Regions from separate parts of the Caldanaerovirga acetigignens genome, predicted to be linked through region 4. Evidence: riboswitches for the same ligand, from Rfam matches in the RefSeq annotation. Region 4 holds a riboswitch; each other region holds the start of a gene.
What was found. A riboswitch is a leader RNA that binds a small molecule or an ion and turns the genes downstream of it on or off. The one in region 4 is predicted to bind cobalamin.

Region 1 (2,195 bases), on a different contig from region 4:
AAGCAATGTATCCAAGGCCTGTGATAATTAGAACTCTGGACATCGGTGGGGATAAAAAGCTGCCTTTCCTTGAAATGCCCGAAGAACTTAACCCGTTTTTAGGGTGGAGAGCTATAAGAATGTGCCTGGATAATCCTCAGTTATTCAAAGTGCAATTGCGAGCTATCCTGAGAGCAAGCCACTACGGGAAAATTAAAATAATGTACCCGATGATTTCTAGCCTGTCGGAATTGAGAAAAGCTAATGAAATTTTAGAAGAGGCGAAGGCCGAATTAAGGCATGAGGGAATACCTTTTGACGAAAACTTGGAAGTAGGTATAATGGTGGAAATTCCATCGGCTGCGGTAACTGCCGACATCCTCGCAAAGGAAGTTGATTTCTTCAGCATTGGCACCAATGACCTCATCCAGTATACACTGGCGGTAGACAGGATGAACGAGAAAATCGCAAACCTGTATGAGCCCTTCCATCCAGCGGTGTTGAGGTTGATAAAGAACGTAATCGACGCCTCCCACAGGGCTGGAAAGTGGACAGGTATGTGCGGGGAAATGGCTGGCGATCCCCTTGCTGCCCCAATACTTCTGGGGATGGGTCTTGACGAATTTTCTATGAGCGCCACTTCCATTTCGCAGGTCAAAAAGGTAATTAGATCCCTAACCTATGATCAGGCAAGGGAAATTGCAAATAAAGCTTTAGAAATGGAAAACCCCGCTGAAATAAAGGAAATGCTAAATAAAGTTTTAGAGGAAATTAAATAACTTGGAGAGTATCTGTTTTTGAAGTATAATAATTTAGGGAAAATGAATAACTGCCATCAGGTACCCTTTGGGTTTAAAAGGGAATCAGGTGAAATTCCTGAGCGGCCCCGCCACTGTAACCGGTGATGAACTGCTAGGCCACTGGGATGAAAAATCCTGGGAAGGCGCAGGGAAGATGAACCGGAAGCCAGGAGACCTGCCTGTTGGTTTTCTAGTACGAAGCCTTCGGAGGAAAGGGGGAGTACTGTTTTAGAAGAATGTTTCTCGGCTCTGAAAGGCCGGGATTATTTTTTAAAGGCAAATTAAAATGTGGGGGGTAATAATGTGAAAAGCAAATTCACCTTTTACAAAATGCTTGTTGTCATCCTTACAGTAGCAATTGCCATAACTTTGGCATCTTGCAAGTCGAATTCCAAAACCGATACCAAAGAAAACTCCAACAGTGCATATCCGTTGACGGTAAAGGACCAGATGGGAAGAGAGGTAGTAATCGAGAAAGAACCCGAGCGCATAATATCTCTTGCTCCCAGCAACACCGAGATCCTATTTGCCCTGGGACTTGGCGATAAAGTTGTTGGAGTCACCGATTATTGCGATTACCCTGAGGAAGCAAAGCAGAAGGAAAAAATTGGCGGGTTTGCAGATCCCAATATGGAAAAGGTTTTGACTTTAAAACCAGATTTAGTTTTAGCAACGAGCATGCACGAGCAACCGGTGAGAAAGCTGGAAGAATTGCAAATTCCCATCTTGGTGTTAAATCCGAAAAATATAGATGAGGTCTTAGACGCATTGTTGTTAGTTGGAAAGGTTACAAATAGAGAAAAGCAGGCTGAAGAGCTTGTGGCCAATCTGAAATCAAGGGTTGAATCCATCGAAGAAAAAGTTTCTTCAATACCTGAGGACAAAAGGCCGAAAGTATTTTACGAACTATGGCCGTCACCTATCACGTCAGCAGGACCCGGCACCTTCGTCCATGATCTTATAGAAAATGCGGGAGGTATCAATGTTGCATCCGACGCGGCAAAGTCGTATCCTGAATACAGTCAAGAGATGATCATAGAAAAAAATCCGGACATAATAATTTTCTCCCATCACGGAAGCAGCAATCAGACGAAGGAGGATATAATAAAGCGTCCGGGCTGGGAAAATATAAAAGCTATAAAGGAAGGAAAGGTGTATTACGTCGATGAAAATATAATCCAAAGGCCCACTCCCAGATTGGTGGATGGACTTGAACAGTTTGCAAAAATCATTCACCCGGAAATTTTTAAGGATTAACGAGGGTTATTTGATGGATGCAAAAAAAAGGGTTGGAAAAATATACCTACTTTTGCTGATTCTAACGTTGGTAGGAAGTCTGTTTTCGCTGGGGGTAGGGGCTGTCAGCGTCCCTCCCTCAGAGATTTTAAAAATTATACTTAGCAAAGTTCCGGTTTT
Region 2 (2,195 bases), on a different contig from region 4:
ATCGCTGTATGCAAAGACAACCTGGTCGACTTTTTGTTCTCTTATTAGCGTTTCTAGTTCGCTTTCGGGGTAAATAGGTATGCCATTGGGGTAAAGATTTCCTGCAAGTATAGGAGGATATTTTCTTTCTTCAATATTTGGTATCTGGGTTGCCGTGAAGGCCACGACTTCATATAAATCGTTGTCTCTAAAATAAGCGTTAAAAACATGAAAGTCTCTTCCCGCAGCTCCCATTATTATGGTCCTCATTCGTCTCATTGTAAAAACCCTCCCCTCTTATTTTTCCCACAACCTATAAAAGCAAAACTCATGCCATTACAGAATTACCAATTTCAAAGCCATATCTATTATGATCACTGCAAAAATTTTTTGCCCCAGATTATTTATTTTTGCACAATCAGAATTTCTTCATTTTCTCCTCAAAAATCCCTCACATTTTAAGGCTATAATAGACTTTGAAAGGCATTTAACCTATTAAGGGAGGGATAACATGACAAAGAAAATCCTGGCCTTTGGAATAGCAGCGGTATTGATACTGGGAACCGCTGCAGTGGCCATAGCGGCAGTGCCTGGTGTTTTTCCAAGCTCAGGCAGTAATTTTGGACTGCAATCTAAGCTCAATTTGACTGATGAACAGTACAGCAAACTCAGGGATATACAGGCAGAATTCTTCCAAAAAATGACTCAATTTAGGAGTGACATGGCAAAAATCAGACTTGAGCTGCATGACCTATACTTATCAAAAAACCCCGACCAGAAAGCCATCGACGAGAAGCTAAAGGAATTAAGCGACCTCAGAAATAAAATGTTTGACCTGAAATGGGAATATTACGAAAAAATTAAAGGCCTTCTTACTGAAGAACAGCTTTCGCAGCTTAGAGGATTTTGGGGACTCGGGTTTGGAATGGGACCCGGTTTCTGCCACGGTTTTGGCACGATGGGAAGGGTTTTTGGCCCCGGAATATAATACTTGACAAGTTACCTTCGCAAGATTTATAATTGTTGTGAAACTAGAAATATGCGCCTTCAAGGTGCCCCTTTTGGGGAGAATAGGGAAGTCCGGTGAAAGTCCGGCGCGGACCCGCCACTGTAACGGGAAGCCCCTTAAAAAGGCCACTGGGAAACTGGGAAGGCTTAAGGCGGCGATGAACCGGAGCCAGGAGACCTGCCTTGGAAGGTAGATGTCCGGGGATGATGGCAAAGTCCACGGTCTAATTTGCAATTAGACTGTGGGCTTTTTTCGTTTATTATAATAATTTTTAAGCAGGAGGTATTAGCCTTATGGTAAACCAAAAGACAAGAGCTCTCACCCTTAGTGCCATTTTTGTAGCCCTGAGCTTCATAGGTGCAGGCATAAAATTGCCAAGCCCAACGGGAACCGTGGCCTTTGATTCAGCCCCGGGGTACATGGCAGCATTGTTTCTGGGCCCCTCTTACGGCGCCCTCACCTCTTCATTAGGGCACATCTTCACCAGCATGAATGCAGGCTTTCCTCTCTCGGCCCCGATCCACCTTCTAATAGCTATCGAAATGGCATTTTTTGCAGCGGTATTTGCCATTATAGGTAAAAGGAATTTAACTTTGGCGATAATAACGACAACACTGCTAAACGGCGTATTAGCGCCGGCGAGCCTGCTGCTCTTTCCCGGTTTTGGCAGTGGCTTTTTTACGGCAATTGTAGTCCCGCTCACGGTGGCATCGGCTTTAAATCTGTCGCTGGCCGCCCTCGTTTATTCGCTTATAAGAAGGACAAAGGGGGAAAGTTATGTGGATAAAAAATGAAGCTTTGCCGAATAGAGATGTGGTGCTGATAAGGATTGTCGGGGGAAATTTTCTTGCGGTGGCTTGCGACTCAGCCGGAGGTATAGGGGAAAAGGAACATGACCTTGTGAAGGTTTCCCCTTACATCACCGGAAGATTTACATGTCGGGTGACCTTGATGGAACTTTTTGCGATAGGTGCAAAGCCTCTGACATTGACGGCTACCATTTCGTGCGAACCGTCCCCCACGGGAGAAGGTCTTCTTAGGGGAATCAAAGATGAGCTTTCCGCCTGCGGGCTTGATGGCGTCCCCTATGCCGTGAGCACCGAGAAAAATATTCCAACATGCCAGACAGCACTTGGAGTTACAACAATCGGAATCGCAAGCATCGATGAAATACGCATGGGTAAAACAAAGTCCGGAGATATAATTT
Region 3 (2,195 bases), on a different contig from region 4:
TGAGGATGACCGTTTTGCCAGAAACCAGCTCTTTTTTGTATTCCAGGGGTGAATTTCCCAGGTCAAAGCCGGGAATCTTAACCGCGCCCCGCTCGCCGCCGAGGAGGACGTGACCTTCAAATTTCCTTGCTAGAATCAAAGCGTCATCCACAGAAGGCGCTGGGATGACCCTTTTTGCGCCGTTAAAAAGAGCTGTGGTTATGACGCTGGTAGCCCTGAGGACGTCTATTACTATTGCGGTTTTCCCGCTCAAATTTTTTACGCTGTCGCAGGTGGGATATACTTCAATTTGCATTCTTCTCTCCCCTTTGTGCAGAATTGCCCTTATTTTATTTATGTTTTATTAAATGCTTCCTCAACGGTTTTAAGAACAAACTCCGCATCTTTAATGGCCATTTCGACATATTCAGGCCCATACTCTTCGGTAGGGATGAAATCCTCGGCGCTGTAGAAGCTAAGTTCCTTTTCCTTGCGCAGGCGTTTCGAAATGCCTTTTATTTTTGTCGATAACAATTCTACCATTTCTTGGGCTTCCCGGACCATATCTGAATAAGGAGAAAAAATCTTCAACTCCGAGACTCATCTTTCCAATTTTTTTTGTTCACGAAAACCACCTTTTGGCCGGATTTCTTAAGGAAATTATATCAATCTTCATTTGACGCATCAACTTTTATGTTTTATAAATTGACAAACCTTTCGAAAAATGTTATATCTTTTAGTAAGGAAAATCGAATATAAGGGATACAGGTTCCGGCGAAATGCCGGCTAAGAGGGAAGTCCGGTGAAAATCCGGCGCGGTCCCGCCACTGTGATGGGGAGCCGCCTTATAGGATGCCACTGGGTGACCGGGAAGGCATAAGGCGGCGGTGAACCAGAGCCAGGAGACCTGCCTGTATCTTTTATACACTTACCTACGAGTGATAGGGGGTGTATAGAGGATGGATTTACACATAACCTCTTAACACTTCGTAGTTAAGAGGTTTTTTATTTTAAAAAATCTGAAAGGAGTTTTGAAAGTGAAAAAGACTGCTTCGTTCTTGACCTTGGTTATGCTTACCTTTTACCATGCCGAAGCTTATGCGATGCACATAATGGAAGGGTTTTTGCCCCTTTCATGGAGCGTCCTATGGTACGCTGTTTACATTCCGTTTTTGCTGGTTGGACTTTCATACATAAGAAAAAAGATCATGTCTAATGCTTCGGGCAAGGTGCTTCTGGGTTTTGCCGGGGCTTTTGCTTTCGTGCTCTCAGCCTTAAAACTGCCATCGGTTACGGGTAGCTGCTCCCATCCTACAGGTGTGGGCCTAGGGGCGATATTGTTCGGGCCCTTCCCGATGGCGGTAATAGGCGGCATAGTGCTGCTTTTCCAGGCTCTGCTCCTTGCCCACGGCGGGCTGAGCACCCTGGGGGCTAATTCTTTTTCTATGGCGGTGGCAGGTCCCTTTATTTCTTATTGGGTATATAGGGCGGCGAAGAGGGCGGGCCTTTCTCGAAATATCGCGGTATTTCTCGGAGCTTCTTTAGGGGACCTTGCAACTTACGCCGTTACTTCCTTACAATTGGCCCTGGCGTTTCCCGACAGGGTAGGAGGTTTTTTAGCTTCGTTTTTGAAATTTGCCGGGATCTTCGCAGTAACCCAGGTGCCCCTTGCAATAGCAGAAGGGATTGTAACGGTCGTTGCTCTGGATTTGCTTGAGCAGAGGGCAAAAGGTGCGGTGGAAAATATGATAAAAGGGGAGGGTCTTAATTGAAAGAAGGACGGCATTTGAGGCTTTTACTTGCCCTTATGGTCATCCTCTTGACATTGCTTTTTCTGTCATTTAAGCTTGACCTCGGATTTGAGGGCTCCGACGACAGGGCGATGGAGCTCATCTTAAATATTAATCCGGATTATACGCCTTGGCTTTCAAATCTATGGGAGCCCGAAAGCGACCTCATGGAGAAACTGCTCTTTGGATTTCAGGTAACGCTAGGACTTGTCCTCGGAATCTATTTTTATTTAAAACTGAAGGGAGCAGAAGATGTTTCTAGATAGATATGCTTACAACAATCGCTTAAAAGACGTAAACCCGCTTTATAAAATGGCTTTTGCCTTTTCGATGATGGTTCTGGGATTCGCTGGAGGGTTCTGGGTCCACCTTTTTATCTTTGCGATAATGGCGACTGCAGCGGTTTTTATAGCGGGGATAGACTTG
Region 4 (2,195 bases):
CTTATTTCCCTTTGGTTCGCGGTTGATAGGGATAGAAGGTAAGTCAAGCCCTAGCTTTGCTTTGATGAAGCTCAAAATGACTTCAAAATTAAATTCAAAGACGGACTTAAGGAGCTTTAAATCAGTTTTGACGAGTTTTTTAAGGTGATCTGCAGTATCTTTTCCTGCCCTTTCAGAGCTCAAACTGAAAGGATTTTCATCTTCAAGCATGAGGTCGAGTATTAGGTTCTGAAAAGAATTTCCAACACCAAGAGCCCTTTCGCTTTTAGCCAAAAGTCCGTATAATAGGTCGCAGTAAGCTTCAGCGGAAAGCAAAGGATCGCCGGACTTCGCAGCTTTTAATAGGTTTTCGAATTTCTTTATCAAGGGGTCTTCCAGGAGTCTCCTGTATACCGAAAGACTTTTCAATGACAAAATTGTGGAGCTTACAATTGAGTTCATTTCTGGAGCCATACCTTTCTTCAACTCCTTTTTAATTATAGTGAAGGGGAAATGAAACTTATTTAAGACTTGCTTTAGAGCAACAAGACGAGCAGGAAGCTCCATGTCAATTAATTCGCTAATGGTTAATTGCACTCCTTCTTTTACTTGATGAATTTAAAAAATCTAATATGTCATGGAAGGAATTTTGGAAAGAATAGAGAATTATTATAATGTGTTAAAATTGTGAATACCGTAACCTTTCGGGTGCCCCGAGATGGGGAGAATAGGGAATCAGGTGAAAATCCTGAGCGGACCCGCCGCTGTGACGGGGATTCCCCTTGCAAAATGCCACTGGGAAACCGGGAAGGCGCAAGGGGAGATGAACCGAAGCCAGAAGACCTGCCCGGAAGGTTTGCTAAGGGATGATGGTAAAGTCCCTAGCTGTAATTTATTACAGTTAGGGACTTTTTATTTTACAAAAAAATTAAGGAAAAAGGAGGATGTTTATGGAAATCTTGGAAAGAGCATTAAAAAGTATAGGGGAACTGGATAATACGGCCATGCAAAGGGCGAGGGAAAGGCTGGACAACTTGACAAAACCTAAAGGGAGCCTGGGAGCCCTGGAAGACCTGGCAGTAAAATTAGCTGGGATAAGCGGTAAGGTGTTTAATGATTTCAGAAAAAAGACCGTGATTATAATGGCGGGTGACCATGGCGTTGCGGATGAAGGGGTCAGTGCATATCCAAAAGAGGTAACCCCCCAAATGGTGGTGAACTTCCTTTCTGGAGGGGCTGCCATAAACGTACTCGCGCGCCACGAAGGAGCCGAGATAATTTGTGTTGACATAGGAGTAGCTTCAGATGTGGACCATCCAGGCCTGCTTGTAAGAAAGGTAAAAAAAGGCACAGATAACATTGCAAAAGGTCCTGCCATGAGCAGAGAAGAAGCGATAAAAGCCATCGAAGTAGGAGTTGTCACCGCTTGGGAAAGCATAGATAAAGGCTCCGACCTTATTGCCACGGGAGATATGGGAATAGGAAACACCACGCCTAGCAGTGCAATACTTGCTGCATTTTCAGGTAAGCCCCTTGAAGAAATAGTCGGCCGCGGAACCGGGATAGATGACCTTCGCCTGCAGAAAAAATTAAACGCAATAAGAAAAGCTCTAGAGGTAAATAAACCCGACCCTGAAGACCCAATAGGGGTCCTTGCAAAAGTAGGGGGCCTGGAAATCGCAGGCATTGCAGGGGTAATTTTGGGAGCGGCCTCGCGCAGAGTACCTGTCATCATAGACGGTCTTATATCGACTGCCGGTGCCCTTATTGCTTCTAAGATAGATCCCCGTTCAATAAACTTTATGATAGCGTCTCACGTATCTGAAGAACCAGGTCACAAAGTAATGCTAGAACTTTTGGGGCTCAAACCCATGATCTTCATGAGAATGAGATTGGGTGAAGGTACTGGCGCAGTACTTGCCATGAATCTTGTAGAGGCGGCAGCAAAGATAATAAAGGAAATGGCGACTTTTGAGGAAGCAGGTGTTTCAAAAGAGGAAATATAATTAAACTAATAAGTCAAATTTTCGTAAAAACTCCTGTATTCTTCAGCGGCGGCCTTTTCTGCTCTTTTTCTTACCCTATTTACTTCCTCAAAGCTGGATTTCAAAACATCTACGACATAAAAATCAAGTGCGGAATTCTTTACCATTTCCTCAAGCACTTTTACGGCCTGCCCTTTGGTCATTCCCTTTCTGTAAGGTCTGTCCTCGGTG

Region 1: linked by a shared signal. The riboswitch ahead of BUB66_RS10335 (ABC transporter substrate-binding protein) and the one ahead of cobT (nicotinate-nucleotide--dimethylbenzimidazole phosphoribosyltransferase) in region 4 are both predicted to bind cobalamin.
Region 2: linked by a shared signal. The riboswitch ahead of BUB66_RS08030 (ECF transporter S component) and the one ahead of cobT (nicotinate-nucleotide--dimethylbenzimidazole phosphoribosyltransferase) in region 4 are both predicted to bind cobalamin.
Region 3: linked by a shared signal. The riboswitch ahead of BUB66_RS05310 (energy-coupling factor ABC transporter permease) and the one ahead of cobT (nicotinate-nucleotide--dimethylbenzimidazole phosphoribosyltransferase) in region 4 are both predicted to bind cobalamin.

The regions. Positions count from the first base shown of each region.
Region 1 is NZ_FRCR01000016.1:8,801-10,995, forward strand. Features, by position in the region: gene ptsP (phosphoenolpyruvate--protein phosphotransferase) at 1-758, shown strand, start outside; cobalamin riboswitch at 800-976, shown strand; gene BUB66_RS10335 (ABC transporter substrate-binding protein) at 1,083-2,036, shown strand; gene BUB66_RS10340 (FecCD family ABC transporter permease) at 2,050-2,195, shown strand, end outside.
Region 2 is NZ_FRCR01000009.1:44,061-46,255, forward strand. Features, by position in the region: gene BUB66_RS08020 (cyclic 2,3-diphosphoglycerate synthase) at 1-258, opposite strand, end outside; gene BUB66_RS08025 (Spy/CpxP family protein refolding chaperone) at 491-967, shown strand; cobalamin riboswitch at 1,013-1,187, shown strand; gene BUB66_RS08030 (ECF transporter S component) at 1,282-1,782, shown strand; gene BUB66_RS08035 (AIR synthase related protein) at 1,766-2,195, shown strand, end outside.
Region 3 is NZ_FRCR01000005.1:106,949-109,143, reverse strand. Features, by position in the region: gene BUB66_RS05320 (2-phosphosulfolactate phosphatase) at 1-295, opposite strand, end outside; gene BUB66_RS11895 (hypothetical protein) at 334-522, opposite strand; cobalamin riboswitch at 729-908, shown strand; gene BUB66_RS05310 (energy-coupling factor ABC transporter permease) at 1,050-1,751, shown strand; gene BUB66_RS05305 (energy-coupling factor ABC transporter substrate-binding protein) at 1,748-2,035, shown strand; gene cbiQ (cobalt ECF transporter T component CbiQ) at 2,022-2,195, shown strand, end outside.
Region 4 is NZ_FRCR01000007.1:23,849-26,043, reverse strand. Features, by position in the region: gene BUB66_RS06570 (ATP-binding protein) at 1-441, opposite strand, end outside; cobalamin riboswitch at 669-844, shown strand; gene cobT (nicotinate-nucleotide--dimethylbenzimidazole phosphoribosyltransferase) at 930-1,985, shown strand; gene BUB66_RS06560 (HD-GYP domain-containing protein) at 1,991-2,195, opposite strand, start outside.